2 regions of the Microbacterium sp. bgisy203 genome follow, and region 2 is predicted to be linked to the other one. Evidence: predicted binding sites of a transcription regulator. Region 2 holds the regulator's gene; the other holds the start of a gene.
What was found. Region 2 encodes HrcA, which represses chaperone genes, less so after heat shock. Its sites were predicted from a motif close to TTNGCACTCGNNNNNNNCGAGTGCNAA; they were not measured.
Positions count from the first base shown of each region.

Region 1: the regulator HrcA is predicted to act here: its motif matches at 2,890-2,916, upstream of groES (co-chaperone GroES).

Region 1 covers NZ_JBYIPF010000002.1:134,996-144,343, reverse strand. The annotation lists gene AC3ENQ_RS04075 (ABC transporter substrate-binding protein) at 1-1,205, opposite strand, end outside; gene rarD (EamA family transporter RarD) at 1,375-2,307, opposite strand; gene groES (co-chaperone GroES) at 2,496-2,792, opposite strand; gene AC3ENQ_RS04060 (class I SAM-dependent methyltransferase) at 3,044-4,249, shown strand; gene AC3ENQ_RS04055 (hypothetical protein) at 4,467-4,949, opposite strand; gene tsaD (tRNA (adenosine(37)-N6)-threonylcarbamoyltransferase complex transferase subunit TsaD) at 4,946-6,061, opposite strand; gene rimI (ribosomal protein S18-alanine N-acetyltransferase) at 6,201-6,701, opposite strand; gene tsaB (tRNA (adenosine(37)-N6)-threonylcarbamoyltransferase complex dimerization subunit type 1 TsaB) at 6,698-7,378, opposite strand; gene AC3ENQ_RS04035 (aldo/keto reductase) at 7,478-8,308, opposite strand; gene tsaE (tRNA (adenosine(37)-N6)-threonylcarbamoyltransferase complex ATPase subunit type 1 TsaE) at 8,455-8,955, opposite strand; gene alr (alanine racemase) at 9,086-9,348, opposite strand, start outside.
Region 2 covers NZ_JBYIPF010000001.1:153,099-162,446, forward strand. The annotation lists gene ybeY (rRNA maturation RNase YbeY) at 1-229, opposite strand, end outside; gene AC3ENQ_RS00710 (PhoH family protein) at 226-1,269, opposite strand; gene AC3ENQ_RS00715 (histidine triad nucleotide-binding protein) at 1,334-1,681, opposite strand; gene AC3ENQ_RS00720 (16S rRNA (uracil(1498)-N(3))-methyltransferase) at 1,753-2,499, opposite strand; gene dnaJ (molecular chaperone DnaJ) at 2,514-3,626, opposite strand; gene hrcA (heat-inducible transcriptional repressor HrcA) at 3,679-4,716, opposite strand; partial or broken gene AC3ENQ_RS00735 (carboxylesterase family protein) at 4,808-5,284, shown strand; gene AC3ENQ_RS00740 (carboxylesterase family protein) at 5,373-6,245, shown strand; gene hemW (radical SAM family heme chaperone HemW) at 6,285-7,502, opposite strand; gene AC3ENQ_RS00750 (DUF1990 domain-containing protein) at 7,534-8,184, opposite strand; gene lepA (translation elongation factor 4) at 8,244-9,348, opposite strand, start outside.

The DNA.
Region 1 (9,348 bases), on a different contig from region 2:
TCGGTCGGGTCGCCGTTCTCGTCGAACGTGATCGGGCCGGAGTAGCCGTCGTAGTCGGCCACGCCGCCGCCGAGGATGATGTCGGCGCACTCGGCGTACGAGGTGCACTTCTCACCCTCGCCCGAGCCGCCGGAGACTTCCTGCAGCTTGCTGGCGATCTCGGGGCCTTCGGTCGAGCCGGCGGTGAGCGACGCCAGCGCGAGCAGGATGACCGCGTCGTACGACTCGGCCGAGTACGAGTAGTCCTCGAGCTCGGTGTTGCCGTCCGCGGTCCACGCCGCGTTGAGGCGGTCCTTGAAGTCGTCCTCGAGCACCGGTCCGGGCGTCGTGCCCTTCGCGCCCTCGAGCGAGACGGACACGTCGGTGCCCCACTGCTTGAGGTTTCCGTCGACGAGGTAGAAGTTCTCCGCCGACTGACCCGCGTTCACCAGCAGCGGCGCGATGGTGGCGAACTGGTCGAAGGTGATCAGGACGACGGCGTCGGGCTGGGCCGCCGCGATCGTGGCGACCTGGGCGTCGAACGAGCTGTCGCCGTCGTTGTAGGACGCCTCGGCGACGACCTTTCCGCCGGAGCTCTCGAAGACCTCCTTGACCACGCCGAACAGGCCCGTGCCGTAGGCGTCGTTCTGGTAGATGATGCCGATGTTCTTGTGGCCGTCCTCGGCGATCAGGTTGCCGAGCACCTCACCCTGGAGCAGGTCACTCGGGGCCGTGCGCCAGTAGAGGCCGTCGTCGTCCCAGTCGGTGAAGTCGGGCGACGTGTTGGCCGGTGAGAACGTGATGATGCCCGCCGCGACGTTGGAGTCGAGGAAGAGCTTGGTGACGCCGGAGGCGGCGGCACCGATCATCGCGGAGACGCCCGCGTTCTGCAGCTTCGGAACCGTCGTCTCGAAGGCCTTGTTGTCGGCGTCGCCCGAGTCGCCGGGCGTGAAGTCGATCGTGAGTCCACCCTTGGCGGCCTCGTTGACCTCGTTGACGGCGAGCAGGACGCCGGCCTCTTCGGGCGGGCCGAGGAAGGCCAGGCTGCCGGTCTGGGGCAGCACGCTGCCGATCTTGAGGGTCAGGTCCTCTGCGGGAGCGCTGCTCTCGGAGGGTTCGGCCGAACCTCCGCCGCCGGCGCAGCCGGCGAGGAGGAGGGCGCTGGCGGCGGTGACGGCGATCGCGCCGACGAGCTTGCCAGCACCTGAACGCGTGAAGACGCTCATGTTGCTCCTTGCTGTGAGTGAACACGGGGGGACTACGGGCGCCTCCCCAGTGGGTCAAACCTAGCCCGAGGGTGATCTCGCCAATGTTGCGATGCGTTAACGGTGTGAAACAGGACGATCACGGTGCGATAACGAGCGCGACGGTGAGGGGTGCGCGCCGGCGCGGAGGTCAGACGATCTGGGCGGGCTGGCGCGTCCCCCGGCCACGGCGCGAGTGCCGGAGCGAGTCGATCGTCAGGATCACGAGCGCGACCCACACGAGGCCGAAGCCGATCCACCGCTCGAGCGGCATCGGCTCGCCGAGCAGCCACCACCCGGTGAGGAACTGCATGATCGGGGCGACGAACTGCAGCATCCCGATCACCGTCAGCGGAGCGCGCCGGGCGCCCGCGGCGAACAGCAGCAGCGGGATCGCGGTGACCGCGCCGGCGAGGGTGAGGAGCACGGCGTGTCCGGCGCCGGCGTTCCCGAAGGTGATTCCAGACGTCTCTGCGACGACCACGAGCTGGCCGATCGCGATGGGCGCGAGCCAGAGGGATTCGAGGGTGAGTCCGCTGATGGCATCCACCCGCGGGCCGATCTGCTTCTTCACGAGCCCGTATGTGCCGAAGGATGCCGCGAGGGTGAGGGCGATCCAGGGGAACGCGCCGTACGCGACGATGATGACGATGATGGCGACCGCCGCGATCGCCATGGCGACCCACTGCGCGCGGCGCAGGCGCTCACCGAGGACGAGCACTCCGAGCAGCACCGTCACGATCGGGTTGATGAAGTACCCGAGGCTCCCCTCGATGACGTGGCCGGTGAGGATGCCGATGAGGAACACCTGCCAGTTCACGTAGATCAGCAGGCCGGCGATGATCGTCCAGAACACGAGCCGCTTGTCGCGGAGGATCGCGACGAGCTTTCGCCAGGTGCGCGTGACGGTGAGCAGGAGCGCGCAGAAGATCAGCGAGAACAGGATGCGCCAGGCGACGACCTCCCAGGGGCCGGTCGGGGCCAGCAGGATGAAGTAGAGAGGCATGAAGCCCCAGAGGAAGTACGCGGCGAACGCGTACACGCCGCCCAGCGTCTCTTCGCGGGCCGACTCCTCGGGTGTCATGGGTCCAACCCTAGGACGCTCCTGACACCGTCCGGCGCGTCGAGTCCGCGGCATCCTGCCGACGTGCGCGCAGTTCCTGCCACCTCCCCTTTCTCGCACCTCCTCCCCGCCGAACGGGGGAAGGGTGAAGGATGCCGGGGAATGCAGAAAGCCCCCGGAACGAGCCGGGGGCCTTCTGAGACGGGACGTCAGCGGACGACGACCGCCAGGACGTCGCGAGCCGAGAGCACGAGGTACTCGTCGGCGCCGAACTTGACCTCGGTGCCGCCGTACTTCGAGTAGAGGACGCGGTCGCCGACGGCGACGTCGAGCGGCACGCGGTTGCCGTTGTCGTCGACGCGGCCGGGGCCGACGGCGATGACTTCACCCTCCTGCGGCTTCTCCTTGGCGGTGTCGGGGATGACGAGACCGCTGGCGGTCTTCTGCTCGGCCTCGACCTGCTTGATGACGATGCGGTCCTCGAGCGGCTTGATGGAAACCGACACGGTTCACCTCTTTCTGGTGCGGCGTACTGCCGTGGTCACGGAAAAGACTGATTAGCACCCGCAGGGGCGGAGTGCTAATGGCAAGTCTAGAGCGCGGCTGGCACTCGTGCAACGCGAGTGCCAGCCATGCGGAGTGGCGACGCGTCGCGACGTGACACGATCCGGGTGCGCGGCGTCCGCTGCCCGCTCGCGACGTACGACAGGCGAAGCTCCCTCGCGGCGCGGAGCGCACCCGCGCCTAGGCTGGGCGGATGGACCTCGCCGAGCTCACCGCCCTGCTCACCCCCGAGGGACTGCGCCTGGTCGATGAGCTCGGCCCGCTCGACTCGACGGACGATGTCGCGGCGGCGGTGTCGCGGCTGCGCGCGGCAGGCCTCGCACCCGATCTCGTGTCCGCAGCGGTCGGGCAGGCGCGGCTCCGCACCCGCGCCCGCGCGAAGTTCGGACCCTTCGCCGACCGGATGCTGTTCACCCGGGCCGGGCTCGAGCAGGCGACGCGGCTCGAGATCGGCGCCCGCCACGCGGGCCGGTTCCGCGACGCCGGGGTGACGCGCGTCGCCGACCTGGGCTCGGGAATCGGCGGCGACTCCCTCGCCTTCGCGGGGATCGGTCTCGACGTGCTCGCGGTCGACGCCGACGAGATCACCGCGGCGATCGCCGCGTACAACCTCGCCCCGTTCGGCGCAACCGTGCGCCACACGCGCGCCGAAGAGGTCGACCTCGACGGCATCGACGCGGTCTGGCTCGATCCCGCGCGCCGCACGGCCGGCCACACCGAGACCACCCGCGTCGGCGCGGATGCCTGGACGCCGAGCCTCGACTGGGTGTTCGGACTGGCTGAGCGGATGCCGGCGGGCATCAAGCTCGGGCCGGCCTTCGACCGCAGCCTGCTTCCCGCGGGCTCCGACTCCCATCCCGTCGAGGCGCAGTGGATCTCGGTGGACGGTTCGACGATCGAACTCGTCGTCTGGACGGGCCCGCTCGCACGCCCCGGCGTCCGGCGCAGCGCGCTCGTCGTGCGCGGCGTGTCGGCGGCCGAGCTCACGGCATCCGGCGACGCCGACGACGCTGCGGTCCGCGACCTCGGCGCGTACGTGCACGAGCCCGAAGGTGCCGTCATCCGCGCGCGCCTCATCGGCGAGGTCGCCCGCGGGCTCAACGCCGGCATGCTCGACCCGAAGATCGCGTACCTCACGTCCGACGCCGCGGCGACGGGCGAGTTCGCGCCCTTCGTGCAGAGCTTCCGGGTGCGCGAGAGCCTGCCGAACGACGTCAAAGCGCTCGGGCGCGCGTTGCGCGAGCGCGGGATCGGGACGCTCGAGATCAAGAAGCGCGGCGTCGACGTCGACCCCGCCACCCTGCGCACGCGGCTGAAGCTGCGCGGCGACGCCTCGGCGACCCTCATCATCACGCGGGTCGGTGCCGCGCGGCTGACGCTCCTCACCGATCGGGTCTGACTCGGCCGCGGGGCGCAGGCGCGGCGGGGCGCGGCGCGGCCGCGGCTGGGGCCCGGGCGCGCGCACGGGGCGTCGAGCCCCGGCCGCTTGCCGTCGCCCGCATCGCACAACTCAGGCAGAACGGCACACCGGCGAGCGTCCGGGGCTCAGATCGACCGATCTGCCTGAGTTATGTCACGGCCGCACCCGCAGAGGGCGGATCCCGCGCCGGCGCGCGTCAGCCGAAGAGCGGGCCCTGCGTCGAGGCCCACCTCAGCCATCCGGCGCTGTAGATCACCGACAGAAGGCTCAGGCACAGGGCCCAGATTGCGACGGGGCGCGACTCCCACGGCCGCCGCAGCGCGGCGACCGCGAGCCCGGCGCCCACGAGCCCGATGAGGAACCCCCACCCGACGAGGAACGACACGATCAGGCCCAGGATGCCGAAGGTCAGCGCCCACCCGGCGCTGTGGGGCAGCACCTCGGGAACGGGCGCCCACCGGACGTCGGGCTCGGGTTCGAGGTGGCTCGTCGCGGTGATCGGCACCGGCTCGGTGAGCTCGCGCTGGAATCCGCCGCGGTGCTCGCCGGGGAGGGTGGAGGACGCCGCGTTCACGACATCCGGCGACGGCGCGTCCGTCGACGGGGTGTCGGAGGGCGTGGCACCCGCCTCCGATGCCGGCTCTCCGGATGCCGGCGCGCGGCCGGTCGGGTCGGTCACGGCATCCGTCCGGCGAGACGTGCGTCGGCGAGCGCGGGCCCCGCTGCGTCGTCGTCCGCTTCGGCGACCTGGATCTCGGTCACGGGGAGCGTCGAGTCGGCGCCGAACTCGAGTGTCGACGGGCGATGCCCGCTCGCGATGAGTTGCGCGGCGAGCGCGGCGATCATGGCGCCGTTGTCGGTGCAGAGGCTGAGCGGCGGGATCCGCACCGCGACGCCCGCGGCCGCGGCGCGCTCGAGGGCGACCTCGCGCAGGCGCCGGTTCGCGATGACGCCGCCGCCGAGGAGCAGCCGCGGGATGCCGTAGCGGTCGCAGGCATCCAGCGCCTTCGTGACGAGCACGTCGACGACGGCCTCGCGGAACGACGCCGCGACATCGGCGGTGTCGACCGGCGCGCCGGTCTCCGCGGCTTGCTCGACCCAGCGCGCGACGGCGGTCTTGAGCCCCGAGAACGAGAAGTCGTACCGGTGCTCGGCCATGTCGGAGGCGCGGGAGAGGCCACGCGGGAAGCGGATCGCGTTCGGGTCGCCGGTCGCCGCGGCGCGGTCGATCTCGGGGCCGCCGGGGTAGGGGAGCCCGAGGATGCGGGCGATCTTGTCGAAGGCCTCGCCGGCGGCGTCGTCGAGGGTCTCGCCGAGCAGTTCGACGTCGGAGACGAGGTCGCGCACGAGCAGCAGCGACGTGTGCCCACCGCTCACGAGCAGTGCGATCGTCGGGTACTCGACCTCGTCGCCGGTGAGGATGTCGGCGGCGATGTGGCCGACGAGGTGGTTGACGGCGTAGAGCGGCTTGCCGAGGCTGACGGCGAGCGCCTTCGCGGCGCCGACGCCGACCATGAGGGCTCCGGCGAGGCCCGGTCCGCTCGTCACGGCGACGGCGTCGAGGTCGTCGAGGGTGATGCCGGCCTCGGCGACGGCGGCCCCGATCGCGGGCTGCAGCGCCTCGAGGTGCGCGCGGGCGGCGACCTCGGGGACGACGCCGCCGTAGCGCGCGTGCTCGTCCATCGAGCTTGCGATCGTGTTCGACAGGAGCGTCCGGCCGCGGACGATCCCGATGCCGGTCTCGTCGCAGCTCGTCTCGATCCCGAGGACGAGGGGTTCGGCGTCCATCATGACGGGCCTCTCTCGACGCACACGTCACAACTGACGAACACGTCACAAAAGCAGGGCGAAACGGCCGTTACACGTCCCACGGGCGACCCCATGCGCGGTCCGCCCTGCTTTTCGCGCATGATCGCCCTGCCCGTTCCGCTCATGTGCACGCCCCCGCATCGGCCGGGTCGACGGCGCGCGCGGCGGACCACGCGCGCACGTCGAGCTGCATGACGATCGCATCGACACCGTCGGAGGGGTAGTAGTTGGCGCGGCGGCCGATCTCGCGGAATCCCTCCGACGCGTACAGCCGCTGCGCGACCGTGTTGTCGTCGCGGACGTCGAGGAAGACGTTCCGGACCCCCCGCACGGATGCCAGTTCGATCAGCGCCTCGAGGATCGCGCGTCCCGTGCCGCGGCCGCGCGCGGATGCCGCCAGCGCGATGGTCTGGATGTCGCCGTCGTTCGCTCCTGCCGGGGCGCGCAGGCCGGCGTAGCCTTCGATGCGCCCGGCACGCTCGGCGACGAGGTAGTGGTTGTGCGGCGAGGCGAGCTCGGCGGCCATCACGGCGTCGCTCCAGGCATCCGACGCGAACGACGCCCGCTCGATCGCCATGATGGCGTCGAGGTCGGCGGCGGTGGCGGAGCGGAGCGTGCTCATGCGCTCACCCGCTTGCCGGCGCCCGGGAGCGTCACGTCGGGCGCGCGGAGGTAGAGCGGCTCGGACCCGGACAGGACACGGCCGGCGGCGACGGCGCGGCCGGCGAGGGTGGCGAGCATCGCGGCGGAGATCGCGTGGGTGTCGCGGCGCGCCGCGCCCAGCCCTTCGAGGACGTCGTCGATCGTGTCACGCGGCGTCAGAGCGGGGCCGGCCACACGCACCGGGATGCCGTCGTCGTCGATGCCGTCGTAGACCGAGTAGGCGAACTCGCGGCGGCGCGCATCGGTCACGATCGCGAAGCGAGGCACGTCGGCGAACGGGTCGGCGAGCGCCTCCCCGAGGAAGACGGCGAGCGCCGCCGCGTCGTGGCTCGGCACCGCGACGACGGGAAGCCCGCGCCCGAGGGCGAAGGCGCGCGCCGCGGCGATGCCGACCCGCAGTCCGGTGAACGGTCCGGGACCCATGCCGGAAGCGACATGTGTCAACCTCACGGGCTCGGGGGCGCCCGTCTGCCCGATCGCGCCGTGCGCGGCATCCGCCAGCACGTTCTGCAGGAGCGTACCGATGACCTCGGCGTGGGCGAGAGGGTTGTCGCTGGATGCCTCGGCCCGCACGACCCCGTCGCTCTCGACGACGGCGACGGCCGTGCCGAGCGAGGTGTCGATGCCGAGGATCACACCCTCCAGGGTACCGGGCCGTTCCGGGTGCGGGCTGGGCGGGCGCCGGCCGGGCACGCGGTCATACACGCGCCCTCGGCCGACGCCCTGCCCCGCGCGTCAGAAGGTCGCGGTGTCGGGGTCGGAGCCCACGCGCTGGCCGCGGTCGAGCGCGTCGATCGCGGCGACCTCGTCGGCGGTGAGGTCGAAGCCGAAGACGTCGAAGTTCTGCGCGATGCGCTCGGGCGTCGACGACTTCGGGAAGAGGATCGTGCCGTGGTCGAGGTGCCAGCGGATCACGACCTGCGCGGGCGTGACGCCGTGCGCCGCCGCGGCGTCTGAGACCGCCGGCTCGCCGAAGAGGTCGTACTTTCCCTGACCGAGCGGACCCCACGCCTCGGTGCGGATGCCGTGGTCATCGAGATACGTGCGGAGCTCCGTTTGCGCGAACGCGGGGTGGAGCTCGACCTGGTCGACCGCGGGGACCGTCTCGGTCTCGGCGAGAAGCCGCTCGAGGTGCGGGCGGTGGAAGTTGGAGACGCCGATGGAGGTCGCGAGGCCCTCGTCGCGGAAGGTCTCGAGCTGCCGCCAGGTCTCGACGTAGAGGTCGAGGTCGGGGCGCGGCCAGTGGATGAGGTACAGGTCGACGCGGTCGAGGCCGAGCTTCTCGAGGCTCGTCTCGATGGCGGCGCGCGCACGCGCGGATCCCTGCTCGCTGTTCCAGAGCTTCGTCGTGATGAAGAGCTCGTCGCGCGGGATGCCGCTCGACGCGATCGCGCGGCCCACGCCCTCCTCGTTGCCGTAGACCGCGGCGGTGTCGATGTGCCGGTAGCCGGTCTCGAGGGCGAGCGAGACGAGACGCTCGGTCTCCTCGGGGTCGACCTTGAAGACGCCGTAGCCGAGCTGCGGGATGGTGTGGCCGTCGTTGAGAGTGATCTGCGGAACCGTCATGTCTCCAGCCTGTCACGTCGGCGGATGCCGTGGGCCGGCGCGACCCTCGGAACGTGGGGCGTTTCGGGTCGGCGCCTCAGGGACGGCGGCTCAGGGACGGCGGCTCAGGGACGGCGGCTCAGGGTCGGCGGCTCAGGGTCGGCGCCTCAGGGACGGCGGCTCACCCGCACGAGCCGCGGCGTCTCGGCGTCGAGATCTTCGCCGTGTCCGAACGTGCCGCAGGCGCTGTCGACGCCGCGGCCGTTCCACTCTCTGTCGATCTCGACTTCCCACCAGTGGTCGGCGACGGCGGCGGCGAACGGCGCCGCCCACTCGGCGACGACGATCGAGTGGGCGAAGTCGATGTCGAGGTCGTCGAGCTCGCCGTCGGTGCCGAGGCGGTAGGCATCCACGTGCACGAGGGCCGGCCCGTCGCCGAGCGACGGGTGGGTGCGGGCGATGACGAACGTCGGGCTCTGGATGCGGCCGCGGACGTCGAGCGCCTCGGCGATCCCCCGCGTCAGCGTCGTCTTGCCGGCGCCGAGCGCCCCCGTCAGGACGACCAGGTCGCCCGCCCGCAGCGCCTCGCCGAACTGGCGACCGAGGGCTTCCATCTCGGCGGGCGACGTGATCTCGCGGTCGCCGAGAAAGGCGTCGAGGCCGCTCACCGCCGCGCGCCGTTCGGTTCGCAGGAGAAATCGCACAGCCGACCACGGCGCGCCCTAGAATTCCGCGGGTCGGCGGCCGCAGCCGACCTGAATGTCCTGCGAACCGAACGCACCGCCCGGAGAAGGTCACTCATCCGCGCACCTCCCGCCGCGGCACGCGCGGGCCGATGCGCGTGACGATCTCGTAGTTGATGGTGCCGGCGGCGTCCGCCCACGCCTCCACCGGCGGGTCGCCGATCGTCGGGTCGCCGAAGAGCACCGCCTCGTCGCCGACAGACACCGGGTCATCGCCGACGTCGAGGACGAACTGGTCCATCGCGATGCGCCCCGCGACCGGGTAGGTGCGCGCGCCGATGCGAACGGCGCCGGCGCCCGACGCGTTCCGCGGAACCC
Region 2 (9,348 bases):
CCTGGGTGCCGGGGCGCAGCTCGTCCATCGGGAAGCTCAGCACGTCGGTGGGACCCGGCTCGTCCATCCACTGCACGTGGAGGGCTTCCATGGCGCCTTCGTCGACGAGGAGGATCGCGACGTCGGCATCCGGGCTCACGTGCAGCTCTGCGAGGTTGTGCTCGGTGAGGCGCAGGAGCACCGTCTCATCGACGTCGACACCCGACTCGTTCGTGATCTCGATCGTCATGACATGCCTCGCTTCGGAAGGTGGTCCCGGGGGCCGCCGGGGCGGGACTGTCCGCGGCGCTCGGCGCGGTTACCCTGCCGCTGCGCGTTCATAGCGGATGCCTCGTCACGCTCGCGCCGCGAGGCGAGCCGCTGCTCGTCGTACTCCGTGTAGGCGTCGACGATGCGGCCGACGAGCGTGTGCCGCACGACATCGTCGCTCGTGAGGTAGCTGAAGTGGATGTCGTCGATGTCCTTGAGGACGCGCGTCACGAGGCGGAGCCCGGATGCCCCCTGCGGCAGGTCGATCTGCGTGATGTCGCCGGTGACGACCATGCGCGTGCCGAAGCCGAGACGGGTGAGGAACATCTTCATCTGCTCGGGCGTGGTGTTCTGCGCCTCGTCGAGCACGACGAACGAGTCGTTGAGCGTCCGCCCGCGCATGTAGGCGAGCGGGGCGACTTCGATGGTGCCGGATGCCATGAGCTTCGGCACGATCTCGGGGTCCATCATCTCGTTGAGCGCGTCGTAGAGCGGACGCAGGTAGGGGTCGATCTTGTCGGTGAGGGTGCCGGGGAGGAACCCGAGCCGCTCACCGGCCTCGATCGCCGGGCGGCTCAGGATGATGCGGCTGACCTCCTTGCGCTGGAGCGCTTGGACGGCCTTCGCCATCGCGAGGTAGGTCTTGCCGGTGCCGGCGGGACCGATGCCGAACGTGATCGTGTTCTCCTCGATCGCATCGACGTACGCCTTCTGACCGAGGGTCTTCGGGCGGATGACGCGGCCGCGCGACGAGAGGATCGCCTCGCCCAGCACTTCCGACGGGCGCTGGCCGGTGTCACCCCGGAGGATGCGCTCGCTCGAGGCGACGTCGGAGGGGTCGAGTCCGTGACCGGTCCGCGAGAGGGCGATGAGCTCTTCGACGAGCGCTCGCGCGCGCGCGACGGCATCCGCATGCCCGCTCAAAGTGATCTCGTTGCCGCGCACGTGCACTTGCACGTCGGGGTGCTCTCGCTCGACGACGCGCAGGAGCCGGTCCTGCGGCCCGAGCAGCTGGACCATCGCGACGCCGTCGGCGTAGATGCGCTCGACGACCTCGGCGGTGTCGGGCCCGGTCTCGGGAGCGTCAGCCACCCAGGCTCCCTTCGGTAAGGCCGCCGGCGAGGACATGGGCGTGGACATGGAACACCGTCTGCCCGGCGCCCTCGCCCGTGTTGAACACGAGGCGGAAATCGCCGTCGCCGTACTCGGCGGCGACGGTGTTCGCGAGCCCGACCATCTCCGTGAGGAGCGCCGGGTCTCCCGCGGCGAGCTCGACGACGTTCCGGTACTGCGGGTCTTTCGGGATGACGAGCAAATGCACCGGCGCCTTGGGCGCGATGTCGCGGATCGCGAAGACGTTCTCGGTCTCGGCGATGATCTCAGAGGGGATCTCCCCCTCGAGGATCCGGGTGAAGATCGACGGCTCGCTCATGCCTCCCAGTCTATGGGCCGGTGCCCGGCCGGTGGCGGGGCACCCTCGCTCAGCGGGCTCCGGAGCGGCGGCTACCAGCGGCCGAGGCGGGCGTTCAGGAGTGCGAGCGCGGCGGGCCCTGCCGTCGAGGTGCGCAGGACGGTGTCGCCGAGGCGTACGAGCGTAGCGCCGGCATCCTGCAGCGCGTCGAGCTCCTCCGGGGTGATGCCACCCTCGGGGCCGACGACGAGCACGATGTCGCGCTCGACGTCGTCGAGGACCAGCGTGGACAGCGGGGTGGATGCCGTCGGCTCCAGCACCAGCAGGCGCGCGTCCGCGCGCCGCGCAAGCTGCGCTGACGTGACCGGCTCCGAGACGGCGGGAACCCACGCACGGTGGGCCTGCTTCGCCGCTTCGCGCACGATCTGCTGCCAGCGGGCGACGCCCTTGAGCGCCTTCTCGGCCGACCAGCGCGAGACGCTCCGCGATGCCTGCCACGGCACGACCTCGTCGACGCCGAGCTCCGTCGCCGCCTGGATCGCGAGCTCGTCGCGGTCGCCCTTCGCGAGCGCCTGCACGAGCACGAGCCGGGGGGACGCCGCGGACACGTCCCGGCGTGCGTCGACCCGGACCATGACGCGCTTCGGCGCGACCTCTGTCACCGCGCCGCTCAGCCAGACCCCACGGCCGTCGCCGACCGTGACCTCTTCGCCGACGCGCACGCGGCGGACGACGGCGGCGTGGTGCGCCTCGCCGCCCGACAGCTCGACGGTCGAACCGGCCACGGCGCCGGCGACATGCGCCGCCTGCGCATCGTCGACGAGGAAGTGCAGCGCCATGATGTCTTCCGGGGTCAGCCGCGGAAGCGGTCGCGGAGCTTCGAGAACAAGCCCTGGTGGAACTGGGCCAGCTGCGGCGCGGGCGCCTTCGTCTTCTTCGCGAAGTCCTCGATGAGGGCGCGCGACTTGGCATCCAGCTTCGTGGGCGTCACGACCTGCACGCCGACCCGCAGGTCGCCGCGGTTGCCGCCGCGCAGCGGGGTGATGCCGCGACCCTTGATCGTGAGCACGTCGCCCGACTGCACACCCGCGCGTACCTCGAGGTCGACTTCGCCGTCGAGCGACGAGATGGTCGTCGCGGCGCCGAGGATCGCGTCGGGCATCGAGACCTCGAGCGTTGCGAGCAGGTCATCGCCGTCGCGGCTGAAGACGTCGTCGTGGGCGACGGTGATCTCGAGGTACAGGTCGCCGTTCGGACCGCCGGCGGGGCCGACCTCGCCCGAGCCGGGCAGCTGCAGGCGCAGCCCCGTCTCGACGCCGCCGGGGATGTCGACCGACACGGTGCGGCGTGCCCGCACGCGGCCCTGCCCCTGGCACGTCGCGCAGGGGTACGGGATCGTCGTGCCGTAACCCTGGCACGTCGTGCACAGCTGCGAGGTGACGACGTTGCCGAGGAGACTCCGGACCGTGCGCTGGACCTGGCCCGAGCCGTGGCAGATGTCGCACGTCACCGGCTGGGTGCCCGGCTGGCAGCACGAGCCCTCGCACGTCTCGCAGAGCACCGCGGTGTCGACCTCGATGTCGCGGTGCGTGCCGAAGACGACGTCCTTCAGGTCCAACGTGACGCGCACCAAGGCATCCTGGCCCCGCTCGCGTCGCGAGCGCGGACGGCCCTGGCGTGAGCCGCCCCCTCCGAAGAACGTCTCGAAGATGTCGCCGAACCCGCCGAAGCCCGCTGCGCCTGCGCCGCCGAACGGCGACCCGTCGCCGCCGATATCATAGCGCTGACGCTGCTCGGGGTCGCTGAGGACGTCGTAGGCGTGGGTGACGAGCTTGAAGCGCTCGGATGCGTCCGCGCCGGGATTCACGTCGGGGTGGAGTTCGCGTGCGAGACGCCGGTACGCCTTCTTGATCTCTTCGGGGCTCGCATCGCGCGAGACGCCGAGTACTTCGTAGTGGTCGGCCACGATCGCCTTTCCTGCCCCGGAGGGCACGATGGGTGTCTGTCGGGCGCGCCTGTCAGCGGGACGTGTCGTCCTCGTCGAGCAGGCGGCTCAGATAATGCGCGACGGCGCGGACCGCCGCGAGGTTGGTGGGATAGTCCATGCGGGTGGGGCCGAGCAGACCCACGCGCGAGCGGGTCCCGGCGCCGTCGTAGTCACTCGTCACGACGGATGCCTCAACGAGCCCGAACGGCGCGTTCTCGCGCCCGATCGACGCGGCGAGCCCCTGCTCGTCGGCGACCATCTCCCCCATGAGGCGAAGCAGGGTCACCTGCTCCTCGATGGCCTCCAGCAGCGGGTAGATGCTGCCGCGGAAGTCGCCCTCACGCTTGGCGAGGGTCGCGCTTCCGGCCATCACGAGCTTGTCCTGGCGGAAGTCGTCGAGCTCCTCCGCGACGATGCGGGCAACGGTGCGCACCGCCTCGTCGACGCGCGTGTGCGCGGGCGCCGAGGCCGTCAGGTCGGCGATCGCCTGCGCCGCGTCGGCGACGGGCTTGCCGGTGACGAGAGCGGCGATGGATGCCTTGACCTGCGCGACCTCCTCGGCATCCAGCTCGCCCTGTAAGAACGCGACGCGCTGTGAGACGCGCCCCGTGTCGGTGACGACGATCACGACGACGCGCGTGCCGCCCAGGTGCACGAACTCGACGTGCGACACGCTCGCGCGCGCGACCGACGGGTACTGCACGATCGCGACCTGGCCCGTCAGCTGCGTGAGCGCGCGGACGGTGCGGGTGAGCAGGTCGTCGAGGTCGACCGCCTCGGTGAGGAACGTCGAGATCGCGGCGCGCTGCCCGCCCGAGAGGGGACGGAGCTCGGCGAGGTGATCGACGAAGACGCGGTAGCCCTTGTCGGTCGGGACGCGCCCGGACGAGGTGTGCGGGGCGGCGATCAGCTCTTCGTCCTCGAGGAGGGCCATGTCGTTGCGGATCGTGGCGGCGGACACCCCGAACTGATGGCGATCGACGATCGCCTTGCTGCCGACCGGTTCGTTCGTGTCGACGTAGTCCTGCACGATCGCGCGGAGGACGCGCAGGCCGCGTTCCGAGACCATCGCTTCCTCCTCTGCACACGTGACAGGCGCCGATCTGGCACTCCAGGTGTTCGAGTGCCAATCCTAGCGCGAGCACCCTAGGATGAGCCGCATGCGCGCCGATGCCTCCCCTCGCCCTGTCGTCACGACCACCCGAGGCGACGTCGTCGGCACCACCTCCGACGGCATCGACCGCTACCTCGGCATCCCTTACGCCCTCCCGCCGTTCGGTGAGCGCCGCTTCGCCCCGCCGGTGGCTCCCCCGGCGTGGACCGAGGCGCGGGATGCCTCGGCCCACGCCGCAACCGCGCCGCAGGATCCGTACTTCGGCGCGATCGGCGAGCTGCTCGGCTCCGTCGAGATCGCGGGCGATGACATCCTGACCGTCGGCGTCTGGACCCCGTCGGGAGCGGCGCCGGGCTCGCTGCCCGTCTTCGTCTGGTACCACGGCGGGGCGCTCGAACGCGGCAGTGCGGCGCTGCCGGCGTACGACGGGACGACCTTCGCCCGCGACGGGCTTGTCTACGTCTCGGTGAACCATCGCGTCGGGGCGGAGGGTTTCTCCGTGCTCGAGGGCGCTCCACGCAACCTGGGTCTGTCCGACGCCGCTGCGGGCCTCGAATGGGTTCGGCGCGAGATCGCCGCGTTCGGGGGGCGACCCGGAGCGCATCACGATCGTGGGCGAGTCGGCGGGCGGATCGCTCGTCGCGGCGCTCCTCGCGCGCCCCGACACGGCCGACATCCCGGTCGGCGCGATCATCGAATCGGGGCCGCTGGAGGCACAGCCCGCCGAGCGTGCGGGCCGTGTGACCCGTGCGATGGCGAAGGCACTGGGCGTGCCGCCGACCCGAGACGCGTTCGCCGCGCTGTCGCCGCGTGACCTGCTCGACGCGCGCCGCCGCCTCGCGGAGGGATCCTCGCCGCTGTCGGGGACACCGGGCTACGCGCTCGCCCTCGACCCGGACAGCCTTCCCGTCTCGCCCGATCAGGCCCTGCGCACGCTCGGGATCCCTCTCGTGATCGGCACGAACACAGACGAGTACCGACTGTGGTTCACGCCCGCGCAGCTGGTTGCCATCAGCCCGTTCCGGCTCGCGCTCGCGCGCCTGGCGGCACGTGTGCCGCGCGCGGCGGTGCGCGCGTACCGCGACGCTCTGCCGGGTGCGAGTGCGGGCGAGATCCTGGGCCAGATCGTGACGGACCGCGTGCTGCGGGGGCCGGCGGTCGCGGTCGCATCCGCCCGCAGCGCGCCCACCTACGTGTACGAGTTCGCGTGGCGGAGCCCCGTGCGGGAGCTGCGGGCCGCGCACGCGATCGAGATCGGATTCGTGTTCGATCGGGTCGAGGCCTCCGACTGGCAGCAGATCGTCGGTCCCGGCGCTCCGCGTGAGCTCGCGGCCCGCATGCACGCCGACTGGGTGAGGTTCGTCGCCTCGGGAGGGCCGGGCTGGCCGCGCTTCTCGCCCGACCGTGTGACCCGGATCTACGATGTGCCCGTGCAGGACGAGCCGCTGCGCCGCGCGGCCGCGCTCGACGCGCTCGCGAGCTGACGCCCGACGCTTCTCAGGCCGGCTGACGCCCGACGCTTCTCAGGCCGTGAGGGCGCGGACGACGGCATCGGCCAGCAGCCGACCGCGCCGCGTGAGGATGACGCGCCCGCGGAGCGCCGCGGGCCCCTCGATCAGGCCGTCCGCGATGAGGGATGCCACGGCGTGGCGGCCCTCGCCCTGCAGCTCCGAGACCGGCAGCCCCTCCGCGATGCGCGAACGCAGCAGCACGCTCTCGAGCCGGCGCGCGCTCTCATCAGGGCGCTCACGCGCCGCGGCGGGCGAGTCCCCCGAGGCGAGGCGCTGCGCGTACGCCGCGGGATGCTTGACGTTCCACCAGCGCAGGCCCGCGACGTGGCTGTGCGCTCCGGGTCCGTAGCCCCACCAGTCCGTGCCGCGCCAATACGCGAGGTTGTGCCGCGATCGCTGTGCGGGCGAGGTCGCCCAGTTCGACACCTCGTACCAGTCGAAGCCCGCGGCGGCGAGGGCCTCGTCCACCAGCTCGTACATGTCGGCCTGCAGGTCGTCGTCGGGCCCCGGCACCTCGCCGCGGCGGATCTGGCGGGCGAGCTGCGTGCCCTCCTCGACGATGAGCGCATACGCCGAGATGTGGTCGGGGCCGAGGGCGACGGCGGTCTGCACCGACGCCTCCCAATCGGCGAGCGACTCCCCCGGTGCCCCGTAGATGAGGTCGACGCTCACGGCGAGGCCGGCCGCGCGCGCCGCGGCGACCGCGACGGCGACGTTCGCGGGGTCGTGTGTGCGATCGAGCGTGTGCAGCACGTGCGGCACGGCCGACTGCATCCCGATCGAGAGGCGCGTGACCCCGGCATCCGCCAGCCGCTCCGCGAGCTCACGCGTCACGGTGTCGGGGTTCGCCTCGACCGTGACCTCGGCATCCGGCGTGAGTCCGAACGTGTCGCGGACGCCGGCGAGCATGCGCGCGAGATCATCGCCGGGAAGGAGCGTGGGCGTCCCGCCGCCGAAGAAGACGGTGGATGCCGGGCGCAGCGGCCCCCTCGCGCCGAGCACGTTCTCGGACAGGGCGATCTCGCGCAGCACCTCGTCGGCGTATGCGTCCTGTCGGGCGCCGCGGAGCTCGGAGGCCGTATACGTGTTGAAGTCGCAGTAGCCGCATCGCACGCGGCAGAACGGCACGTGCAGGTAGACGCCGAAGTCGGTCGACGCGTCGACGGCGATGTCGTCGGGGAGCGCGCCGTCGACGGGCGCCGGGTCGCCGAGCGGGAGGGCGGATCCCATCAGGATGTCGCCGACATCGTGACCGGCCCGCTCACGAGCCGGTGGCGAACAGCGGCGAGATCGCCCGCAGGTATCCCTGGAACAGCTCGCGGCGACGACGCTTCACCAGCGGCGGGACGAGGCGGTAGAGGAAGGCGGTCGGCCGGTCGAAGGCGCGCACGACGAAGCGGACCTCGTCGCTCTCGTCCCACTCGATCGTGAAGGACTCCTCGCCGCTGACGACCGAGCCGCCGACGGTGCCCAGGGCGAACCCCACGCGCCGGGCCTCCTCCGTCGCGGAGATGACGCGCAGCTCGCCGTCGGCGTTCATGCCCTTGACGCGGCCGCGCACGCGGATGGTGGTGCCGGCGGCGACGTACGGGGTGCCGTCGGCGTCGAAGCGCTGATCGGCCTCGAGGCGCGACGGAGCAACCGGCGCGCCCTCGGCGTCGAAGCCCACACCGGAGTACATGGGTCCGGCGGCCGGACGCACGTCGGTGATCTGCAGACCCGCGCCGCGGAGCGCGCCCCACGACAGCAGCGCGTCGGCGGACGACTCGAAGCGCGCCTGACCGCTGCCGATCCGCCACGAGGCCTCCGCGGGGATGCTCCGTTCGGGCGGGTAGCTCATGAGGTCGTGGGCGTGCGTGGCACCCACGGCGGCGTAGTCGACCGTGTCTTCCTGGAAGTTCCCGCGGCGCATGTGCACCTCCCGTCGCGTTCTCTCGGGCCGCCTGTCACCGGGCGGCCCATGTCTGAAGGCTACTTCTTGGTCTCGACGTCTCCCGACAGGGCGGCGATGAACGCCTCCTGCGGAACCTCGACGCGGCCCACCATCTTCATGCGCTTCTTGCCCTCCTTCTGCTTCTCGAGGAGCTTGCGCTTGCGGGTGATGTCACCGCCGTAGCACTTGGCGAGCACGTCCTTGCGGATCGCCCGGATGTTCTCGCGCGCAATGATCCGCGCTCCGATCGCGGCTTGGATCGGCACTTCGAACTGCTGGCGCGGAATGAGCTTGCGCAGGCGCTCGGTCATGAGCGTGCCGTAGGCGTAGGCCTTCTCGCGGTGGACGATCGACGAGAAGGCATCCACCTTCTCGCCCTGCAGCAGGATGTCGACCTTGACGAGGTCGGCCTCCTGCGAACCGGCGGGTTCGTAGTCCAGCGAGGCGTAGCCCTGCGTCTTCGACTTCAGCTGGTCGAAGAAGTCGAAGACGATCTCGCCGAGCGGCATGTTGTACCGCAGCTCCACGCGGTCCTCGGAGAGGTAGTCCATGCCGAGGAGCGTGCCGCGGCGCGACTGGCAGAGCTCCATCACGGTGCCGACGTAGTCCTTCGGCAGCAGGATGCCGACCTTCACGACCGGCTCGGAGACGGAGGCGACGCGGCCGTCGGGGTACTCGCTGGGATTCGTGACGACGACGGTGTCGCCCGTGTCGGTCGTGACCTCGTACGTCACCGACGGCGCGGTCGTGATGAGGTCGAGGCCGAACTCGCGCGCGAGGCGCTCGGTGATGATCTCGAGGTGGAGGAGCCCGAGGAAGCCGGCGCGGAACCCGAAGCCGAGGGCGACGGAGGTCTCGGGCTCGTACTGCAGCGAGGCATCCGACAGCTTCAGCTTGTCGAGCGCTTCGCGAAGGTCCGCGTAGTCGCTGCCGTCGATCGGGTAGATGCCCGAGAACACCATGGGCTTCGGGTCGGTGTACCCGGGGAGCGCTTCGGCGGCCGGCTTGCGCTGATTCGTGATCGTGTCGCCGACCTTCGACTGGCGGACGTCCTTCACACCCGTGATGAGGTAGCCCACCTCACCGACGCCGAGCCCCTTCGTCGGGACGGGCTCCGGGCTCGACACCCCGATCTCCAGGAGG